DNA from 3 places in the Halobacillus sp. K22 genome. Region 2 is predicted to be linked to each of the others. Evidence: riboswitches for the same ligand, from Rfam matches in the RefSeq annotation. Region 2 holds a riboswitch; each other region holds the start of a gene.
The links. A riboswitch is a leader RNA that binds a small molecule or an ion and turns the genes downstream of it on or off. The one in region 2 is predicted to bind S-adenosylmethionine.
Positions count from the first base shown of each region.

Region 1: linked by a shared signal. The riboswitch ahead of ACTWPM_RS16205 (methionine biosynthesis PLP-dependent protein) and the one ahead of ACTWPM_RS13035 (methionine ABC transporter ATP-binding protein) in region 2 are both predicted to bind S-adenosylmethionine.
Region 3: linked by a shared signal. The riboswitch ahead of msrA (peptide-methionine (S)-S-oxide reductase MsrA) and the one ahead of ACTWPM_RS13035 (methionine ABC transporter ATP-binding protein) in region 2 are both predicted to bind S-adenosylmethionine.

Region 1 is NZ_JBQQCN010000025.1:29,841-37,236, forward strand. It holds gene ACTWPM_RS16190 (CAP domain-containing protein) at 1-124, shown strand, start outside; gene ACTWPM_RS16195 (YdhK family protein) at 443-1,024, shown strand; gene ACTWPM_RS16200 (hypothetical protein) at 1,273-1,536, shown strand; SAM riboswitch class I at 1,799-1,903, shown strand; gene ACTWPM_RS16205 (methionine biosynthesis PLP-dependent protein) at 1,983-3,092, shown strand; gene metC (cystathionine beta-lyase) at 3,089-4,288, shown strand; gene ACTWPM_RS16215 (homocysteine S-methyltransferase family protein) at 4,348-5,397, shown strand; gene ACTWPM_RS16220 (UPF0158 family protein) at 5,447-5,911, opposite strand; gene ACTWPM_RS16225 (YkvA family protein) at 5,925-6,386, opposite strand; gene ACTWPM_RS16230 (DUF6366 family protein) at 6,587-6,781, opposite strand.
Region 2 is NZ_JBQQCN010000017.1:35,369-42,764, reverse strand. It holds gene ACTWPM_RS13050 (Cof-type HAD-IIB family hydrolase) at 1-421, opposite strand, end outside; gene ACTWPM_RS13045 (MetQ/NlpA family ABC transporter substrate-binding protein) at 544-1,395, opposite strand; gene ACTWPM_RS13040 (methionine ABC transporter permease) at 1,407-2,069, opposite strand; gene ACTWPM_RS13035 (methionine ABC transporter ATP-binding protein) at 2,059-3,087, opposite strand; SAM riboswitch class I at 3,229-3,343, opposite strand; gene ACTWPM_RS13030 (DUF302 domain-containing protein) at 3,539-3,922, shown strand; gene ACTWPM_RS13025 (DUF421 domain-containing protein) at 4,962-5,684, opposite strand; gene ACTWPM_RS13020 (metal-sensitive transcriptional regulator) at 5,842-6,099, shown strand; gene ACTWPM_RS13015 (DsrE/DsrF/DrsH-like family protein) at 6,160-6,639, shown strand; gene ACTWPM_RS13010 (rhodanese-like domain-containing protein) at 6,656-6,952, shown strand; gene ACTWPM_RS13005 (sulfurtransferase TusA family protein) at 6,994-7,396, shown strand, end outside.
Region 3 is NZ_JBQQCN010000034.1:28,837-36,232, forward strand. It holds gene ACTWPM_RS18705 (ribonuclease H-like YkuK family protein) at 1-333, shown strand, start outside; gene ACTWPM_RS18710 (peroxiredoxin-like family protein) at 1,018-1,671, opposite strand; gene eutH (ethanolamine utilization protein EutH) at 1,722-2,840, opposite strand; gene msrA (peptide-methionine (S)-S-oxide reductase MsrA) at 2,970-3,443, opposite strand; SAM riboswitch class I at 3,562-3,681, opposite strand; gene ACTWPM_RS18725 (AIM24 family protein) at 3,859-4,557, opposite strand; gene ACTWPM_RS18730 (chromate transporter) at 5,375-5,905, opposite strand; gene ACTWPM_RS18735 (chromate transporter) at 5,902-6,471, opposite strand; gene ACTWPM_RS18740 (gamma-glutamyltransferase family protein) at 6,511-7,396, opposite strand, start outside.

The sequences.
Region 1 (7,396 bases), on a different contig from region 2:
AGTCCAGGGCTGGATGAATAGTGAAGGTCACCGTAAAAACATCATGAATCCGAACTTCACACACATCGGGGTCGGTTATGTAGAAGACGGAAACTACTGGACACAAATGTTCATTGGTAAATAAATAGATCTACGCATATTAGCCATCGGGATTACAGATCCCGGTGGCTTTTTCTTATAGCGGGTGCGTACCCGTAGCCCCACTCTATTGCGTCATGAACCTACCTTATTGCGCCGCCCCCTACCTGCAATTAGGTGTGCTGACACGGAAAGCGAGTCTTTAACAACCTCTTTAGTACCAGCCCTCTCTGGGTAAAAACAACTGCAATATCTAGCACATTCATTTGTAAAAATATAGAATAAAGCGATTGACTATACATACGTACCCAGGGTATATTTTATCTGTATCTATTAAAAGTTTTTTTCTTGAAGGGAGAAAAATATGAAACGTACAACATTCGCTTTAGGGAGTCTCATCTTTGCCTCAGTTCTATTGTTAGGTGCTTGCAGCAATGCTGAGCAGACCAATGATTCGCCAAAAAGCACGGAAAGTGCTTCTTCAGAATCCACTCACGATGAACATGCAGGCATGGACCATTCCGGTTCGGGTGAACTGCCTGAAGGTTTGCACAAAGCGGAAAACCCAGCCTATCCTCCAGGGAGTAAGGCTGAGATTAACGCTGAGCATATGCCTGGAATGAATGGAGCAGAAGCAACGATAACAGGAGCCTATCAAACCACCGCTTACAGCGTATCTTATACATCCTCTACCACTGGTGACAAAGTGGAGAATCATAAATGGATCATTCATGAAGAAGTAAAAGATCCCTCCAAGAAAAAGTTAGATCCAGGTTCAGAAGTAACCGTGAATGCAGACCATAGTGACGGAATGAGTGGAGCTAAAGCCCAAGTGGAATCTGCCGAAGAAACAACGGTTTATATGGTGGACTATACAGACACGGACAGCGGACAAGAAGTGACCAATCATAAGTGGGTTACAGAAGCCGAATTATCTGCTAAATAGAAATTACAGCCCCCCGTCAATCGGGGGTTTCTTAATGACTATTTTACACTTATATAAAACTATATCCTCTCTCTTCCTACGCGCGTTCACAATATCTTAACAAATGCCCTGACCCTTGTTCTATCCACTTTCATGACTTTTTTTCTTTTTTATATTTGGAAAACACAGAAAATTACCTTGCAAATAGACTGAATATTACGTAAAATCAATCATAATTTATAATAATAAACTATAAGGAAGTGAGCGTAATGCAAACTCAATCGGTGAGTACTTTATATAACGTATGCCCTCTTTGTCATGGAACTGGAAAGTATAAGGAATATGATGATGGTAAAGCCAATTTAATTGTTGATCATTACCAGCGTGTTAACTATGCGAATGAGACACTTGCCTGGAAGATGGCCGTCGAAGAAACCAGTTACATGAAGAAATGCGCGAAGTGTCATGGAAAAGGGAACGTCCTGAACAAAGAAGGCGAACAAATGTTTAAGCAGCTTCAGCAATATGCATAAAATCATTTCCCCCCTGTCTTTAGGTGGACTGGGGGGTTAAATGATCTTTTTCAAACAAAGTATCAGTTTTAGAAAAATTATTTTTTTCTGAAAACTCTCTTGATTCTTGAATTGTTTTCCTGTATTGTAAATCGCAAGCGAAATGATAACCGCCTAATTTTTGAAAGAAATTTTTAGTAATTTTTAATATCATTCTTGATTTAAGCATACCTTTCATGTAAAGTGTTCAACAGTTGCTTTTCCAAAAATTACATAATAATAAAACTTATCCAGAGAGGTGTAGGGACTGGCCCTTTGATACCTCAGCAACCAGCCATTGGCACGGTGCTAAATCCAGAAGGTAGTAGTTATACCTTGAAGATAAGGAGACTCTTTATACATAAAGGACCTTCTTCTTCAAGGAGGTCCTTTTTTATATCCATTTTTTTACGAAGGAGATGATCACCATGGCACGGAACAGGATTGAAACGATACTAGCCCAGCTAGGAAATAACAGTGATGAAGAAACAGGGGCTGTGAATCCGCCCATCTATTTATCGACCGCTTATCAGCATAAATCACTCGGGGTATCCACCGGATATGATTATACCCGCACGAAAAACCCGACACGCCATCTTCTCGAAGAAGGCATGGCCCAGCTTGAAAACGGCGATCAAGCCTTCGCCTGCAGTTCAGGAATGGCAGCTATTCAGTTGATCCTCTCCCTGTTCCGTGCAAACGAAGAATTGATCGTCGCGGAAGATATCTACGGCGGGACATACCGGTTACTCGAACACTATGCAGATGCTTATCAAATTCATTCGACCTACTCCGATTTCACGGATGTCGAGAGTGTCATTACTGAGAAAACAAAAGCTATCTTTCTTGAAACGCCGACTAATCCGCTGTTGCAGGAAGTGGATATAGAAGAAGTTTCAAAGATTGCTAAGAAACACAACCTCCTGCTCATTGTCGATAACACATTCTTAACGCCTTATCTTCAGCAGCCGCTGGATTTAGGAGCGGACATTGTGATCCACAGCGCTACCAAATATATTGGCGGGCACAACGATGTATTAGCCGGTGTGGTCGTCGCCAAAGGAGAAGAGATTTGTGAGAAGCTCGCTTTCTTCCAAAATTCATCAGGTGCTGTCCTCTCCCCTTTTGACTGTTGGCTCTTAATACGTGGATTAAAGACCCTGCCGCTTCGTTTCGATAAACAGCAGGCGAATGCGAAGGCCATTGTTGAGTTTCTAAGAAACGATCCGGGCATTAGAGAAGTCTTTTATCCTGGAAAAGGAGGAATGATCTCTTTCCGAGTTGAGGATCCTTCCAGTATCTCTGAATTTCTTGAGAATTTGTCGGTCATCTCTTTTGCCGAAAGTCTCGGAGGAGTGGAAAGCTTCATTACGTACCCGGCAACGCAGACCCATGCGGATATTCCAAAAGAAGAACGGGAAGAACGCGGAATCTGCGACCGGCTGCTTCGCTTCTCCGTAGGTACAGAACATGAAGAAGATCTGATTGAAGATTTGAAGCAGGCTCTCTCTGCTATTCAAAAGGAGGAAATACAATGAGGCCAGAAAACGATCAGTTGGAAACTCGTTTCATCCATGGTTCTGCGAATAATCGAAGTCATCAAGAACCGGCTACAGGTGCTGTGAACGTCCCGATTTACTTATCGTCCACTTTCCATCAGGAAAGCTTCGATACGATGGGCCCCTATGATTACAGCCGGTCCGGCAATCCAACGAGACAGGTGCTTGAAGATACGATCGCTAACTTGGAAGGCGGCGCGCGCGGCCTCGCCTTTTCCTCAGGAATGGCAGCTATCTCCTCTGCCTTTATGCTGCTTTCCGCCGGGGACCATGTACTTGTTTCCAAAGATGTCTATGGCGGCACATTCCGGTTAATTACCGAAATGCTCGGTAAATACAATATCGATCACACTTTCGTTAATATGACTGACCTTAACGAAACGAGCCGAGCAATCCAGTCCAATACAAAAGTCATTTATGTAGAGACCCCTTCAAACCCTTGCTTAAATATTACAGATATTGAAGGAGTGGCAAAGCTTGCTAAAGCCCATGGCTGTTTAACCTTCGTGGATAACACATTCATGACACCGCTCTATCAGAACCCGCTTGAGCTAGGCGCCGATATTGTCCTGCATAGTGCCACCAAGTTTTTATCCGGGCACAGCGATATCATTGCAGGGCTCGCCGTTACTAAAAATGAAGAACTTGGAGAGAGACTCGCTTTTATTCAAAACTCCTTCGGTTCCATTCTTGGCGCTCAGGATTCCTACCAGCTGATCCAGGGGATCAAGACACTCGGGGCCCGGTTGAAGCAATCGTCGGATTCGGCATTGAAGATCGTCTCTCACCTGCAAGATCACTCACTTGTGGAAGAGGTTTACTATCCAGGTCTTTCCCACCACGCCGGTCATCCGATCCACCGGAGACAATCTACCGGAGCAGGGGCCTTACTTTCTTTCCGGCTGCCGGATAAAGAAGCGGCCAAAGCGTTTGTGGAGCAGATCCGCCTCCCTGTCTTTGCTGTGAGCCTGGGTGCTGTGGAATCGATTCTATCCTATCCGGCCACCATGTCCCATGCGGCAATGCCGGAAAAAGAACGAGCGAAACGAGGCATTACCGATGGTCTGCTCAGGCTTTCTGTTGGTCTTGAGCACCCTGGTGATTTAATTGAAGACATTGAACAAGCTTTACAGGCAGCTGCCCGAACCAGACAGAAAGTCAGCGTGTCCCTGTAAAAAGGGCATTAGCTTTCAAATAAAACTACTATTACAAAATGGAAAGGTTGTTGAATGAAATGAAACGATCATTAGAACAGAGATTACAGGATGGACCCGTTATTTGTGGAGAAGGATACCTATTTGAACTGGAGCGTCGCGGCTATTTACAGGCCGGTTCCTTTGTACCCGAAGTAGCCCTTGATAACCCACAGGCACTAAAGCAAACGTATCGTGACTATATGCTCGCAGGCTCCGACGTCGTCTTAGCCTTTACTTATAACGGGCACCGCGAAAAGATGAGAATCATCGGCAAAGAAGAGTTACTTGAGCCACTTAACCGCCAGGCCATCCGTCTAGCCAAAGAGGTTGCGCAGGAGCACCCGGAGGAAGAAGCACTCGTAGCCGGGAACATTTCTAACACGAACTTGTTCAACCCGGATGATCCTGAAGCTGTTGAAAAAACAAGAAGCATGTTTGCAGAAATGATCGGCTGGTGTAAAGAAGAAGGCGTGGACTTTGTGAACGGGGAAACCTTCTATTATTATGAGGAAGCACTGATTGCCCTTGAAGAAATCCAAAAACAAGGTCTTCCTGCCGTCATCACATTCGGACTGATGGGCGAAAATATCCTAAGGGACGGCTATGAGGTAGAAGAAGCCTGCCGTTTGTTAAAAGAAAAAGGTGCTCTTGTTGTGGGAATGAACTGCTTCCGCGGGCCGGCGACTATGCAGCCATTCGTTGAGAAAATCCGTAATACAGTGGAAGGCTATGTAGGCGCCCTTCCGATTCCTTACCGGACAACGGAGGAACACCCTACCTTCTTCAACCTGCCGGACGGAGGCTGTGCTTGTACACTTCCGACAGAAACAACGTTCCCAACGTCACTCGATCCGCTTTACACGAATCGTTATGAGCTTGCTGAGTGGGCCAAAGAGGCACACAGCATTGGCGTAAATTATCTGGGACTCTGCTGCGGAGCTTCTCCGGCTATGCTTCGTGAAGTAGCAGAAACCGTTGGCCGTACAGCTGTAAACTCCACGTATTCACCGGATATGGAAAAACACTTCCTATTCGGCAGTGACGATACGCTGCAGGATCACATCACTTCTTATAAGACGAAAGCATAAATAAAAACCGCCTGTCCGGCAATTCGGACAGGCGGTTATATGACTAAATTTATTTTTTGTATGGAATATCGTTCTCTTCACACCATTCCATGGCAAGGGTCCGGTATTGCTCATCTTTGTATTCATACCATTGATCACGAACCCCGTAGGTCACAATTTGATCTTTAAATCTCCGGAAAGCTCCCTTTCCACGGATCGCTTTTGATAAATCGTTACGAGCCTGATCACCTTGAAGCGAGTTGATGAACGCTTCCATCATCTGATACTCGTCTACATCGGAACAATCCGGCACTTGGATATAGCGAGTCTCATTTTCTAAGATATGTTGAGCTAAATGACGTTCTTCCTGTTGCCACTCTAACAAATGGTCGAAGTCTTCTTCCTCTTCTACATCTACTATCGCTTCATCACTTACGTGTAGAATTTTTCCATCGATCTTATCTACCAGCGCTAAGTCACCTTCTACTTGCTCCTCAATAGCATCGGCAACTTCTCGTATGTCTACTTGATTCATAACCTTCCCCCATCTATGCTTGCGGATTTTCTGCTGAATCTTTAGATGGATCTTCCAAATCCTCCAGCACGGACTCACCAAACAGACTGCTCACGCGATTACGCGCCTGCTCTTTCACGTTCTCATCAATATGAGAAATTACTTGATAGACCGCATAAACAATCACAGCGCTGTCATCCGTGAAACCGACGACTGGAATAAAGTCTGGAATTAAATCAACCGGCAGGATCAAATAACCGAGCGCACCGGCAATCGTGAGTTTTGCTTTCTTCGGCGTATCTTCACTCTTAAATGCATAATAGAGTAATAGACTATAGTACACGATTTTCGATCCAATCCGGCTTCCATTCGCACGGATTTTTTCACCGTATTCTTTCTCTGAAAAATGCTTCCTGCTGCGTTTTATAGCTTTAGCTGGATTCAGCTTTTTTAATCTGTCGCGATAGCGTTGTTTTTCTTTTAGTTCGCTAGTCATTATTCATCACCCTTTTGGGGTACTTTTGACAAAAAAGCCCCTGCTTAAACCTATTTTGAGAAAAATGATAGATTTGCCATGTTTTCATATGGATGCTTTCTATAATGAATTAAGCCAACGCTCCAAATGTATCCTCTTTTTTATTTAAAATTTGGCTCACTTGATGAACACTCGCTACCACGACTTTTTTTATAACTTCATTAGCGAAAGAAAACAGCATAGATGACAAATCCTACTATCAGTACAAGAATAATGATACCAGTACTTTTCCATCCTAAATTACCAACTAAATCAGGAAGTCCGCCTCCATGAAGACTACCCGAAGGATCTTTCTTTAACTCCTCGTGTCTAATTCTTTCCCTTGTTGCTTCAGGTCTTTCTTTTTCCTCATTCATTTGAATACCTCCATCAGTCGATTTTGTAGTGAATTAAGGACAGATGATAGACTTCTTAGATTATCCTCGGGAAACACATCTACATAACCATTGTTGGTCATTAATTCACTGCAAAATCCTTAATCTTCTTTTTTATAAAAAAATCACCATAACACACATACGAACTAGACCCCTCTCGGTTTCAAAACTACCTCTTAATCATGTCTTCCACCATCATGGCCTATAGCTAAATAAATCTTCTACGGAACACCCAAACAGCCTATAATAATTCCTAATTATTAAAACTTAGTAAACAGGTTTATCCTTGTTTATTTGTTGGTATATATTGTAATCATGATTCCTTTTAGTTTATTGGCTCTGTTAAGATTATTGTTGATTTTTCATAAGAGGTTTATTACTCCCCCGCAGGACCTTCCGCTCAACAATTATCTCGGAACTGATTCTTAAAGAATCGGGAGCTTAACCTTAAAATCTACGCGGAAGTTTAATAGAGCCATTTTAATAAAGGATCCTCCTACAAGTAGTGTAGAAGAAACGCGACTTTTGACTTTGATTGTCGAAACCAACAATAATGCTTACAGTTTTTGCTAGACTTTGATACTTTTAAAGTGATAG
Region 2 (7,396 bases):
TAATCTCATCATCTTCGATATCAAAGCCGAACTTGAGCCAGTTATACTCTTCAATTTCGCTATCAAATGGCTCCTGAGAGTTAAAAATCCCCTGAACCGTAGATGACCAGAAATATAATCCATGTTTTTCTTTAAGTTCCCACAAACGACTGACATGGTGAGGCTCAAGCAGTGTCTGGTCCACCAGTTCAAAGTCCTGATTATAAATCTCCCCGCCATTGATCGTTACAATATAAGATGACCTGCCGAGCTGCTCCGCTATATCACGGCAACGCGACAGCGACCTTCCTGTACTTAAAAGGACATGAATTCCCTGATCCTTTGCTTTTTGGACGGCTTTAATATTCGCGTCTGATACCGTCCCCTGCGGATTTACAAGGGTCCCATCTACGTCTAGTGCAATTAATTTAATATCTGTCATTGTATTCACGTCCTCTCTTCTACTTTCTCTATTCTAATACAAGGACAGACTTTCATACAACGAAATGACTAAACCGTGTCGGCTGGTTGTTTCAATTGATTAATTTTTACGCTCTTTTTTGCTTACCAGCCTATTTTTTCAAGTGGTACAAACGTAGGAATCAAGGAGTCATTGTAAACTTCACGAATGTGCTGCGCTACGTCTTCTTCCTGATAAAGATCCACAATCGTTTGATATACTTCTTTGTCCGTTTCATCTGCACGTGCTGCAATAATGTTGATATAAGGCTGTGCTGTATCATCTTCAATAAAGATGGCATCGTCTACAGGAACAAACCCGGCTTCGACGGCTACTCCGTTGTTAATGATAGAGGCAGCAACATCCGGAAGTACGCGAGGAGTCTGGGCAGCAACGATCGGTTCAAATTTTAAATTCTTAGGGTTTTCCTGAACCTTGTCCAGGTTCCCATTTCCATCAAAATCCTCAGACAGTCCAATCAGTCCTGCTTTTTCAAGAAGTAATAAAGCCCGACCCATATTGGTGGCCTCTTTTGGTATAGCAATGGTGCTTCCTTCTTGGATGTTTTCTACATCCTCATATTTTTCAGAGTATATTCCCATGGGAGCGATTAATGTGGTCCCAATTGGCGCCAGGTCCAGATCATGTTCTTTTATAAAGGAGTCAAAATAAGAGACTGTTTGAAACGCGTTTAAATCAATATCTCCATCAGCCAGTGCCATATTAGGACGTACATAATCCGAAAACTCGACTAACTCAATCTCAATATTCTCTTTGGCTGCTTTTTCTTTTATTTTTTCCCAGATCGGCACGCCAGACCCGTTCAGTCCAACTTTAACCACCTTTTTCTCTTCTGATCCTTCACTTGATTCTGCTCCGCTGCTTTCACTGGAACACCCCGCTAATACGGTTCCAATGGCAGCTACTAAACTTAATAAAATAAATAATTTTTTCATGATGAGACCTCCTATTGTCTGCGAATTTTTTTAGATACAAAATTTCCTACTGTTTGAGTGATCTGCACAATGACGACGAGAAGAAGTACGGTCGCAATCATGATATCCGTCTCAAAACGCTGATAACCATAAGAAATAGCCAAGTCACCAAGACCACCGCCGCCTACAAATCCGGCCATTGCCGAAGCACCTACAAGGCCAATCGTGGCAATGGTCAGGTTTAATACAATGGAACTCAACGCTTCCGGTAAATATACGCGCGCGATAATCTGCCAGGGTGACGCTCCCATCGCCTCCGCTGCTTCAATAACTCCTGACTTCACTTCAAGCAGACTGCTCTCTACCAGCCGCGCAATATAGGGCGCTGAAAATATGACAAGCGGCACAACTGCTGCGGCTGTACCAATAGATGAGCCTACAATAAATCTTGTAATTGGCAGGATAGCTACCAGTAAGATGATAAATGGAATCGACCTGAAGAAGTTAACTACTGAACTAAGCGCATTGAATATAGGTTTACTTTCAAGCAGTCCCCCGTCTCTTGTAACTACTAATGCAATGCCGAGAGGAAGACCGATTAATGTAGCTGCAAGCAGAGAGATCCCGACCATTAAGAGGGTCTGATTGGTAGCTTCCAGAATTCTCGGCCAAAAATCCATTAAGTTAACCTGCATGTGCTTCCACCTCCTGAACCGTTACGGAACGCTGAATTGAGTCGATCGCTCTCACAATTTCTTTATCTTCTCCCTGAAGTTCCACCACTAAATGTCCAAACGGAATGCCCTGAAGCTCTGTAATCTGTCCGAAAAGCACATTCACTTCCACCTCATAGGACTTCGATATTTGGGAAAGTACAGGCTGGCCCGCGCTTTCATCTACAAAGGTCACCCGGTAAATATGACGGCTTGCTCCCCGCTTTTCAATCCCCTCCAGGATGGATGCAGGAATTTCATTTTCCATCACCGTTCTTACAAAGTTTTTTGTAGTGGGATGTTCCGGCTGGGAAAACAAGTCAAATATGGATCCTTGTTCAATCACACGTCCGTGTTCCATGACTGCGATACGGTCGCACACTTCACGGACCACATTCATTTCGTGCGTAATCATAAGAATCGTGATGTTATATTCGTCTCGTACTCTGCGCAAAAGTTTAAGAATAGACTTGGTGGTTTCAGGATCAAGGGCAGATGTCGCTTCATCACATAGCAATATATCCGGTGAGGTGGCTAGAGCCCTTGCAATTCCCACCCTCTGCTTCTGTCCGCCGGATAGCTGGTCCGGGTACTGCCTGGCTTTATCTGACAAGCCTACGAACTCCAGAATTTCTTCTACACGTGCATCAATATCTTTTTTCGACACCCCTGATATCGCCAATGGAAATGCCACGTTATGACGTACCGTTTTAGACTCCAGCAAATTAAAGTGCTGAAAAATCATGCCAATTCGTTTCCGGACTTTTCGCAACTCAGGTTTAGATAGTTGGGTTAAATCTTTACCATCTACCAGGAGCCGGCCTTCCGAAGGATATTCCAGTAAATTAACTAAACGAACAAGCGTGCTTTTTCCTGCTCCGCTATAACCAATAACCTCGAAGATTTCTCCTTTATTCACTGTTAAATCAACTTGATCCACAGCTCGCAACTCATTTCCATTGTGTTCATAGATCTTTGAAACCCCTTCAAAATCAATCATGAACGGTCCCCCCTTTGTTTTTGGATTCTTCCAATTATCAGCTTTCTTATGTACTTCTGAGCGTTAAACATAAAAAGAGCCCCTCTTCTTAAAAGATAAGAAGAGGGGCTCTGGCCATACGTAATTTATGAGAACCGTCTCTTCTCATCTTTCACGTGCAAAAAGCACCTGCTGGAGTTGGCACAGTTTCTGATGACGCATCAGTCCCGCTGCCGAGGTTTCGTAGGGCCAGTCCCTCCACCTCTCTAGATAAGAAGATATTTATTCGTTTTTAAATTGGATGGTGATTATCTTATTATAGCTCATCAGCTTTGTCAATTTAATCTGCTAAACTTTTCGAAAAATTCCCCACTAAATCTCCTGCTAGTTATCATTAAATCTATTTATATACGATTATCTTCATACCTGAACGGGTATGCTGAAACCGAGAGCTTAAAAAGGAGGTTCAAACATGTTTCATTACACAGTAGAAACAGAAAAAGGAATCGAAGAGGCAGTAGAAAGTTTAGAAGCCAGCCTTAAAGAAGCCCAGTTCGGAGTATTATGGAATTTTGATATTAAAGACAAACTTAATGAAAAAGGATTAGAATTTGAGAAAGAATTTAAAGTATTGGAAGTATGTAACCCTAAGGAAGCTCAACGCATTCTTAATGAAAATACCCTTGCTGGTTATTTCTTACCGTGTAAAATGGTCGTTTACTCTGAAGGAGGCACGACGAAGATAGGTATGCCTAGACCAACTGCCCTCATTCAATTGGTAGAAGATGAACAAATCCAGAGACTCGCGGAAGACATTGAGAAACGATTAATCCACTGCATGGATCAAAGCGTATAACGTATAAGAGGAGGGATAATCATTGAATTATCCCTCCTCTTTATTTAGTGCTGTTAAATCTGGTTGTGATTTTCATAAGAAGCTTATTAAAGGATCGGACCGGATACTTGAAGAATCGAATTCGAGATATCTTGGGTCCGTTACGATATGAGCAGCGGGCTGGTGGGGAAATAACTCGTCTTGTTCCATCACCCAGACACTCGAGACATAAGCCGCTCATCAACGGATGGAAAAACCGCCATCCTTTTGATGGTCGGCTTATGCTGGTCGTGTCTTTCAGGGTGATTCCACATTTGAACACTTTCCTATGGGGGAACGGTGAGCTTCCTCGCTCGTTTTCACTCCATGTGGGATCTCACCTAGTTCCTTCTCCCATGGGAGTCTCGCCATTTCCCCACCAACCCTGCCGCGAGAGAATAACGGACCCTTCCAGAAGAGAGAATGCTCTCCTTCGAAATAGGTCCTAAATACTTCTATGACAAGCTTTTCCACAACGTTCTAGCATAATAATACACGCCTTATCCCATGCTTTTTTCTCACCAAGCAAACAGGGGGTTAAGTGGTTTCGAGTTTCTGATTCGGCTAGGTCCGTAGGGGGACGATGAAGACTCCTCGGTTAAAAGCGGAAGCACCTTGGGCAGCGGCGTATGGACTGGACTGAGCTGGCGGAGATAAAGAAAACACGAAGAGCGGAGCGATTCGATGTTGCCTTATCGTACAGAAGTGAGGGAAGTCTCACTAGACGCTAGGTGCTGGAGCTGGATAGCCTCTCCTTGTCGTTTATGCCTTGATGTAAGCTTAGGATTAATAAAAGTGTAAGAACGGGATGAACATGATCGGTAAGATCCCGGAAGGCGAAGCCTGAGGAAGCTTACCCCGGAAGAAGTTCGACTAAGAACGCCACGTCGTGTGGCAACGTCGAACGACCCTGCGTCGTGCAGGGCCGGAAAGCGAAATCGTCCCCCGCAGGACCTAATTCTCACTAGATATCTCGAAACTGAGTCTTACGCAAACGGGAGGTTATGTTATAAAATCGCTCTTAGTTTCCTATCGGTGGAAGGTTTGGGACCTTCTTTCCTTTGATCGAACAATGAAATTCCCCGTGATTCGTAATAGCACCATAAAATATGTCTTTGATAGAAGTGATACCACAAGCTCTCAATTGGTTCTCCATCCATTCCTCATCTTTATCCAAACGTTTCAAAATATCTTTTTGCAACTCACCGTCTAAAATAAGCGGGATATCATAACCCGCACCCCTATTTAAAAGCTGAAAATCCTCTCTCGTAATTTTTTCTTTTTCCGGTTTTAATTTTACAGAGATCATCCCGCTCGCTTCAATTAGGGCAAGCTCAACATCGTCAATATGGTAAACATCCTTTTCCCGAAGCATCTGAAGGATATTATCAATAGAATAGTTTATACTCTTAATATTCTTTTCGACTATTTGTCCATTGTAAACAACCACCGTCGGTTCAAGAGTCATAAGCTTTCCAAGTCTGCGGTTTCTTAGTTTACTCCAAACAATCACTTTCTGCAGCAAAGCAATTGCTATCATAGCTACTACCGTATGAATATGATTGATGTTCGGATCTGCAATGTCAGCTCCCACCACTGACCCGAGTACAAGAACCACTAAGAAATCAAATACGGGAAGTTCACCGATTGAACGTTTCCCCATAAATAACCCTATAGCAAGTAAGAATGGGAGAATGGTTATAATTCTCCCTAAAACCTTTAATATATCCCACAATAAATCCAATTGATTCACCACCTATACGTAGGTTTGCTTACGACATAACGTTTTATCCATTTTTCATTTTATTAACCTGTTGACATTATACCTTATGGGGTATATTATAAGTCATGTACTGTTAACACACAGCAAACGAAATCTTCATAAAGGGAGGGGAATCGTAATGGAGTACAACGAAGCCATGAAAAATAGAGTAAAACGTCTAGAAGGACAGTTAAGAGGCGTCCTAAGAATGATGGAAGAAAATAAAGATTGCAAAGACGTCATCACTCAGCTGTCTGCTTCTAGAAGTGCACTTGAGCGTACCATCGGTTTAGTCGTCAGCTCCAACCTTGTGGAGTGCATTCAGGAATCAAGTGATAGCCAAAACACAGAAGATTCCATTAACGAGGCTGTTCAGCTTCTAGTTAAAAGCCGATAATTTTTTACCAATTCAAATACCCATACACGTATATGTATAAAATAAATTAGGAGGATTAAGATGTCTGAGACAAAATCAACGAATATCATCTTGTTCAGCGGAGATTATGACAAAGCGATGGCCGCTTACATTATTGCTAATGGGGCAGCCGCTTATGATCACAATGTGACCATTTTCCACACATTCTGGGGGTTAAACGCTCTGCGTAAAGATGAACAAGTATCTGTTAAGAAGAATTTCATGGAGAAAATGTTTGGAAAAATGATGCCTAGAGGTGCCGATAAAATGGGCATATCTAAAATGAACTATGCTGGCTTCGGCCCGAAAATGATTAAAGATGTAATGAAAAAACACAATGCTATGCCGTTGCCTGACTTGATTGAAATGGCGCAGGAACAAGATGTTAACCTTGTCGCTTGTACGATGACCATGGATCTTTTAGGGCTTCAAAAAGAAGAACTGCTTGATGAAATTGAATATGCGGGCGTTGCTGCTTATATTGGCGATGCTGAAGACGGTAACGTAAACCTGTTCATTTAATAGGAGGTCAACTTTTATGAAAACAATAACTGCGCAAGAACTGGAAGCGAAATTGAACAAAAATGAATCACTGAATCTAATTGACGTTCGTGAGGATGAAGAAGTAGCCGCCGGAAAGATTCCTGGTGCTGCACATATTCCTCTCGGCTCATTAGAAGCTCGTACAGACGAATTGGATCAATCCAAGAGCTATGTAATGATTTGCCGGTCCGGGGGCCGCAGCGGGCGTGCTGCACAGTTCCTTGAGCAAAATGGCTTCGATGTCACTAATATGGACGGCGGTATGCTGGATTGGAACGGACCTACTGAATAATTTTCTAAATGATATACCCTTTGGGGTTATAGGAGGATGAAATGATGGATATTAAAGCAGATCACTTGTTAGATGCTAAAGGACTTGCGTGTCCGATGCCTATTGTAAAAACGAAAAAAATGATAAAAGACTTAAATTCTGGAGAGGTAGTAGAAGTTCAGGCTACAGATAAAGGTTCCAAGGCCGATCTTCAAGCCTGGGCCAAGAGTGCCGGTCATCAATACCTGGGGACCATTGAAGAAGACTCCGTCTTAAAACACTTTATTCGTAAAGCCAGTGACGAATCAGGTGAGAAGTTACACCCGGCCACAGTTGACAACGAGGCATTGGCACAGAACCTGCAAGATGATAATGCCCTCATTTTGGATGTGCGTGAATCAGCAGAATATGCATTCGAGCATATTCCACAGGCCGTATCTATTCCACTGGGTGAATTAGATGAGC
Region 3 (7,396 bases), on a different contig from region 2:
GGAGCCTGGGCTTGTTTCTGCAAGGAGCTTATTAGACGTAAAATGACTACGCTGCATGAACGCATCTCTTATGAAACATCACTTACCGAACGAGTCGCTGCTTTGTTTACAGAAGAAAAGAAAACGGAAATGATTGATATTATTCTGCCTCATATTTATAAAGGCGCTACGTTTACCATGGAAGGGCATATCGACATTGGTTCAGGAGAGCGGAACCGGACAAGAGTGTATGTAAATGAAATGGTAGCGCGGATTGAATCACTCGGAATCGAACCAAAAATTAAGCCAGATTCGATTGTAGCCAGCAGTTACGCTAACAAATACACAAAATAACCCGCTACTCACTTTATAAGGCTCTGCTAAATCTCCGAGTTACTTATTAGAGATAAGCTCCCCTTACTGGAAGACTCAGTTTCGAGATAAATGGGGACCGTTACTCTATTTGGAAGAGGGCTGGTGGGGAAATAACTCGCTTTCCTATGGGGGAACGGTGAGCTTCCTCGCTCGTTTCACTCCCTGCGGGATCTCACCTAGTTCTTTCTCCCATGGGAGTCTCGCCATTTCCCCACCAACCCAGCCATTTCTTGTGAACGGACCCTGCTATAGGAGATAGAAGCCATGCCACATCTGCTTCCAATGCTTATATAACAGGGTTTCTATAGCTAAACACACGTAAAGACCAGTGTGAATCATAGATGATCCTTGTTCATTGGAAGGCGTTTATGCAGACAATTTTGAGCTCTCAATGATCGCAAAGGGGCGGAAGGGAACGGCGAAGACTCCTGCGGGATGAACATGATCGGTGAGATCCCGGAAGGCGAAGCCTGAGGAAGCTCACCACATGCCCGCGGAAAGCGAGTCGTTCCCTGGAGCCCCTTTCTCTACAAAATATCTCGAAACTGAGTCTTCAACTATACGGCCCTTTAGTGTAATAACTTGCTTATGTAAAATCAACGATGCCTTTTCATAAGATTTAAAAAAGCACAATCTCGACTCAACTGAGATTGTGCTTTTTGATTATACTCGCACTTTCTTTAATTGCTCCAGTACTTCTGAAGGCTCTGCGCGATCTTTGTAATCTTCTTTCGTATATTCATAAACAATCGTTCCGTCCTGATCAATCACATAAGTTGCAGAAACAGGAAGTGTCCACGTTTCATCACCGTTATGCTCGTCTACTCTCAGTCCTTTATCCTTGTACACTTCAACAAGGTAATCCGGCAGCTGATAAACGAGATTATACTGATTGGCTGTTTCATTTCCGACATCACTTACGACATGGAACTGTAGATCATTTTTCTCGGTCGTGGATAAAGAATGATCAGGTGATTCCGGACTGATAGCAATTAATTCGCCACCGTTTTCGTGAATATCACCCAGGATTTCCTGATAAGACCGGAGTTCCATATTGCAATAAGGACACCAGCCTCCCCGGTAAAACGTCAGAATAACAGGTCCTTGTTCCAGCTGTTTGTATAATTCTATAGAATTTCCCTTCGCATCAGGAAGGTTGAAGTTGGGAGCTTTTTCGCCTTCAGCGAGACCCTTCCCGTCAGAAGACTGCTCCAATTCTTGAATGGCCTGCTTCATTTTCTTTTGCACATCTTCAGGAGCCGTCGCTTTGAATTTTTCAATGTATTCGTTGTAGCGCTCTTTCATTTCTGTCTTCACAAGAAAAAACTCCTTTATGGTTTGATTCACGTCGATTATAACCTAGTTGTTTACTTGGTTAAAGGGATTTGCTCAGTTCCCCTTGTTAAAAATAAAGCTATACATACAGCAAGTCCTCCTGCGGTCAGCTTTCCAGTTATCACTGGAACGATCATATCTTTTTCAACTCCTGCTACAAAAGCAAAGTGGCTGCCCAGCACAAAAGCACCGCTTACGGCAAAAGCTGAATTAACAACTTTCCCGCGGCGATCCATGTGTTTCATCATAGCAAGCATCGGTAAGTGATGGGCAAGAGAAGCGAGCAGGCCGGTCATAGCTGAAGCATTTAAACCGATCTTATTGCTCAACCGATTCCATAACTTTTCTCCTTTTTGATTCAAAAAAGCAATCAAAGGATAAGCACCGGCAAGGGTAACTGTAATTCTACCTACAATAGAGACTCCTTCAGAAAGAGGAGCCAATCCTGAGATAAGGGTGAATTCGGTGAGCGTTTCAATCGTAATGGCGACAAGTCCCGTAATAATTAGGATTTCAACCCCTTTTCCAAACCAGGCAAATACACGTATCGCCCCATTTGTGAACAGCCATAAACCCACTCCGATAAAGACGGAGAGAAACAGCGCCGGCATTAGATTCTGCAGCATCCACAACCATTCATATCCTGCGATCGCACCTCCTGCCAGGCAGCCCACAGGGATTGTTACAATTCCGATTAAAATTCCTTTTGCGAAGTAAGGCCGGTCTTCTTTTTGAATGATGGTAAGGGCGACCGGTATAGTGAAGACGAGGGTCGGTCCCATCATGGTTCCTAAAAATGCCCAGGAAAATACAGCCGCTTCATCTGTTAAGGCTAAAGCTTCTGAGAGGGAATAGGCTCCCATATCAATCGCTAAAATCATAGAAGCAAACATGGAGGGATCAGCGCCCATATCTCTAAAGACTGGACTAATGACAGGTGCAGTGATCTCTGATAAGACGGGGGCGAGCGAAATGATCCCTACCATGGATAGGGCTAGCGGCCCCATCATCATAAAGGCATCATAGAAATGCTTCCCTAACGATAATCGCTGATTAAGTACATAGTAATCCAAAGCCCCTGCCACCATAAAAATACACATGATGATTACTATCGATTCATTGATCCATAGCAAATCTGCTCCCCCCTTCATGAAATCTTCCTCTTACTCTCTCTTTTCGTTCCGTTCACTGTTTTCCCTTCCAAGTCCCGCGCCTAACTTTTCGTTCATAAAAAAACACTCAGAGTAAACACTCTGAGCGCCTGCTAAGGAAAGATTTATTTAGCCGATTCCGCATGCTACCGAACCATTTTTCTGTAAATACTTCTGGTGATGCTCTTCCGCTTCATAGAAAGTGGTGGACTGAACGACCTCAGTAACGATCGGACGCTTGAATGTACCTTTTTCATCCCACTCTTTAATCTTTTCTTCTGCAATATACTTTTGACTGGCATCGTTGTAAAAAATCGCAGAGCGGTATTGGTGACCGATATCGGCACCCTGACGGTTTTTAGACGTTGGATCATGGGTTTCAAAAAAGATATTTACGAGTTCAGAATAAGTAATTACAGTCGGGTCGTATTCTACTTTCACCGCTTCAGCGTGACCCGTTTTCCCCGTTTTAACCTGTTCATAGGAAGGATTATCCAAGTCCCCGCCAATATAACCTACACGTGTGGATGTGATGCCTTCAAACTTTTCAAAGAATGCTTCTACTCCCCAGAAACACCCTGCTCCAAAAATTGCCTTTGCCATTTCTCATCTGTCCTTTCCTTTTAACGCAACTTCTATCGAGAGCCTTTACGGGTATATGACAACGAAAAGACCCCTTTTCTTATCCAAGAAAAGGGGTCGTATAATAGTCCGTACGATCCTCTCATCTCTTAGGATGTCACCATCCTACAGGAATTGGCACCGTTCTCGTCAATCCTTAGATTGATTCGATGGTTGCCGGGCATCAAAGGGCCAGTCCCTCCGCCTCTCTGGATAAGAAGTTTCCGTTATTTATTTTTAAGTTATTTCATATCTTACAATGTTTTAGCAGTGAAGTAAAGGATGAAGCTTGAATTTTTTTGGAAAAAACATATTCAGCTCTCGTTTTGTTATCCTATTCAGATTCCCTTTAAAAAATGCCCGTCTATTTTTAAGGTTTTTCTCATTCGACAAACCCTTATTTGCCGCGATCTCCTGAAGTGCTGACTTCTTCAAACGGCTGGACGATGACAAAGCCATCACCATTGAATTCCATTTGGATCGATTCTCCACTTCCCCGGCCAATGATGGTTTTAAAACTGATATCTGTTCGAAATTCTGGCTGCAGATGCCCCGACCAGGCTACCGTCGCATTCGGATCAGTGATCACTGGCTGCCCTGGACGCACCATGATCGTGAGCGGTTCGTAGTGAGAAGTGATCGCTACTTTTCCTCTTCCCTGCAGTTTGACGTTGAACAGCCCGCCAGACATCATTCCAGCCACTTTTTTCATCAGTTGAATATCCCAATCCACGCCTGGCTCAAAGGCTAGAAGATCATTGCCGTTTACGGTGATTTCTTCATTATCCAGTTCTAGAATGGTAATTTTTTTACCTTGATCGGCTAAATAAAGGCTGCCGCGTCCGGTAGCTTTCATAAGGGAACTACCCTCCCCGCTCATCGCTTTCTTCATAAAGCGGCCTACGCCGTGCTCAAGAAACCCTTCTCTTTCGAACTTGATTTGCCCGTTGTAGGAGATCATAGAGCCCGCTTTCGCCCATACCTGATCCGTTAAGTTTACTTCCAGAATCCGCGGTGTTTCCAACTCAAAGTATTCATTTTCGGCATCGTCCTGCTTTGTTTCTCTTATAAATTGTTCAATGGAGTATTTGCTCATTCTTTCCTCTCCCTTTTTAATCAAAATTGATTCCTATGCAGGATATTCGCTCTACTCCTATGGTACTCCTTCTTCACCCAGGGGAATTTTGCTGGACTGAGGATTAAAGAGAGTCTGGAAGCTATGAGTTCTTGTACTACCTTAAATCTCTGTCGATTATTACAGATACGTTCCCGTTTGTGGAAGACTCAGTTTCGAGATATCTAGTGAGAGAATTAGGTCCTGCGGGGAACGAACTCGCTTTCCGGCCCTGCACGACGCAGGGTCGTTCGACGTTGCCACACGACGTAGCGTTCTTAGTCGAACCTCTTCTGTGCTGAGCCTCCTCAGGCTTCGACTTCCGGGGTCTCAACGATCATGTTTACCCCACAGGAGTCTCCCCGTTCCCCTCCGGACCTGGCCAAATCAGAAACTCGAAACTTGTTCGTTTTTCATCCGCTTGAGAAGTAAAAACCACATGGGCGTATATACTTTTTTTCATGTTGGAACTATGCGAGATAGCCTGTTATATAAGCATTTCAGTCAGGGTAATGAGGAAAGGATACTCTCTTTAGAATGGTGTCGTTTGCCCTAATAAAGTTGGATTGGCGGGGAAATGTGGAATCACCCTGAAAGACACGACCAACATAAGCTGACCATCAAAAAGATTGCGGTTTTTCAATCCGTTGATGAGCGGCTTATGTCTCGAGTGTCTAGGTGATGGAACAAGAGGTGTTATTTCCCCACCAGCCCCCTCCCTTATATCGTAAAGGATCCCAATTTATCTCGGTCCAGAGCCTTACACAATCCGGCCCTTTTGTTTATTAATTCGTTTTGGTCAACCTAAGAATAAGGCGCCGTAGATGAGAGATCCAAGGATTACAAAGGCAGGATGCAGCTTTACTTTTTCCAGTAGTAAGAAGCTCGCAACGATAAGGATCGCCGTTTGCAGGAAACCTGTTGATTCATAGGAATTCCAGAAAAACTGATAGGCCATAATCCCAAGAAGCACGGCAATTGCCGGGCGGATTAAGTTAGTCATCCGCTTGACCCTAGGAGAATCCTTGAATTTATATAGGAAACTCAATAGGACAATCATTAAAATAAGCGATGGAGCAACTGTGGCAAAGACACCGACCACTGCCCCCAGGACACCCGCCTGCTGATAGCCGATAAAACCAGCCATTTTCGTTGCAATCGGCCCTGGCAGCGCATTCGCCATAGCAAGCATTTCGCTGAACTCCGTCACACTCATCCATTCAAATCGCCCCACAACCTCATTTTCTACCAGAGGGATGGAAGCAGGACCTCCACCATAACCGACTATTCCAGGTATAAAAAAAGCAACAAATAGTTTCCATAAGATCATGACGACTGCTCCTGACTTTTTAAATTAGACTTATCTTTAACAGGCTTAAGTAAAGCGTACATTAATAGCGCAAAGATAAGCAGGCCAGGGTGCAGGCCTATCCATTCAATCAGTAAAAGAGAGCCCACCCCAAGAGATAGTGAGACCACCCAGCCCAGACTCCCCTGAGCTTTTTTCAGAAAATCATAAGTCAGCTTGGCAAGCATAACTCCTACAACCGGGACAACAGCTTGTGTCATGCCATTGACCCAGGGCTGATCACGCAAACTATTTAAGGAAATAATTAGGACGATCATAATCACAATCGTAGGAAGAATGGTCGCTAATACTGCATTTAACATTCCTATGATTCCGGAAACACGATAACCTATGTACCCGGCCATTTTCGTAGCAATAGGACCTGGCAGCGAGTTACCTAATGCCAGCACATCGCCAAATTCATCGTCTGAGAGCCATTTATATTTTTCAACCACTTCTTTATGGACCAGCGGAATGGAAGCAGGACCTCCTCCATAACCGAGCATTCCCACACGAAAAAAGGCTATAAAGAGATTCCATTGCTGCATTTCTTCTCCTCTCCTTCCAATCCGACTCTCCTCTTTCCTTCAGTAAGCGGAGATCGTGCCATCTGTTCTTGATTCAGTGCCGCCATATAAAACTCCCGTTTCTGGATCACGCCATATGAGCTGGCCTCTCCCGAAAGCACCTGTTTCCAGCTGCACGCTGATGTCATGTCCACGGCGCGCGAGAGCTTCGGCAACATGTTTAGGAAAGTTCGGCTCTACCCACACTGTCTTGTCTTTCATCCACTGCCAGCGGGGAGCATCAAGCGCGGCCTGTGGGTTTAAATGAAAATCAACCGTATTCATGACGACCTGCACATGCCCTTGGGGCTGCATAAATCCGCCCATGACACCAAATGGTCCGACGGGCTGGTCTCCTTTCGTTAAAAAACCGGGGATAATGGTATGATAAGATCTTTTGTTTCCTTCAAGTGAGTTCGCGTGCCCTGGTTCCATAGTAAAATTATGCCCCCGGTTTTGCAGAGCAACACCAGTGCCAGGCACCACTAATCCAGATCCGAATCCCATGTAATTGCTCTGAATAAACGATACCATATTCCCTTCCCCGTCCGCGGCAGCCAGATACACGGTTCCACCTTTCGGGGGTACGCCCGCTTCCGGCACTTCAGCTTCTTCTGTAATAGAAGATCTGCGTTCAGCTGAATAATCATCATTTAATAAATCATCGATGCCTACTTCCATAGAAGAGGCATCAGCGATGTATTTTTCTCCGTCTGCAAAAGCGAGCTTCATGGCTTCTATCTGCTTATGATATGTAGAATCACTTTCTTTTTCAAGTATGTCAAAACCTTTCAGCATGTTCAAAGCTGAAAGTGCCACAAGACCCTGGCCGTTCGGCGGTATTTCCCACACGTCATAGCCACGGTAGTTCACGGAAATAGGATCTACCCATTCCGGTTGATAGCTG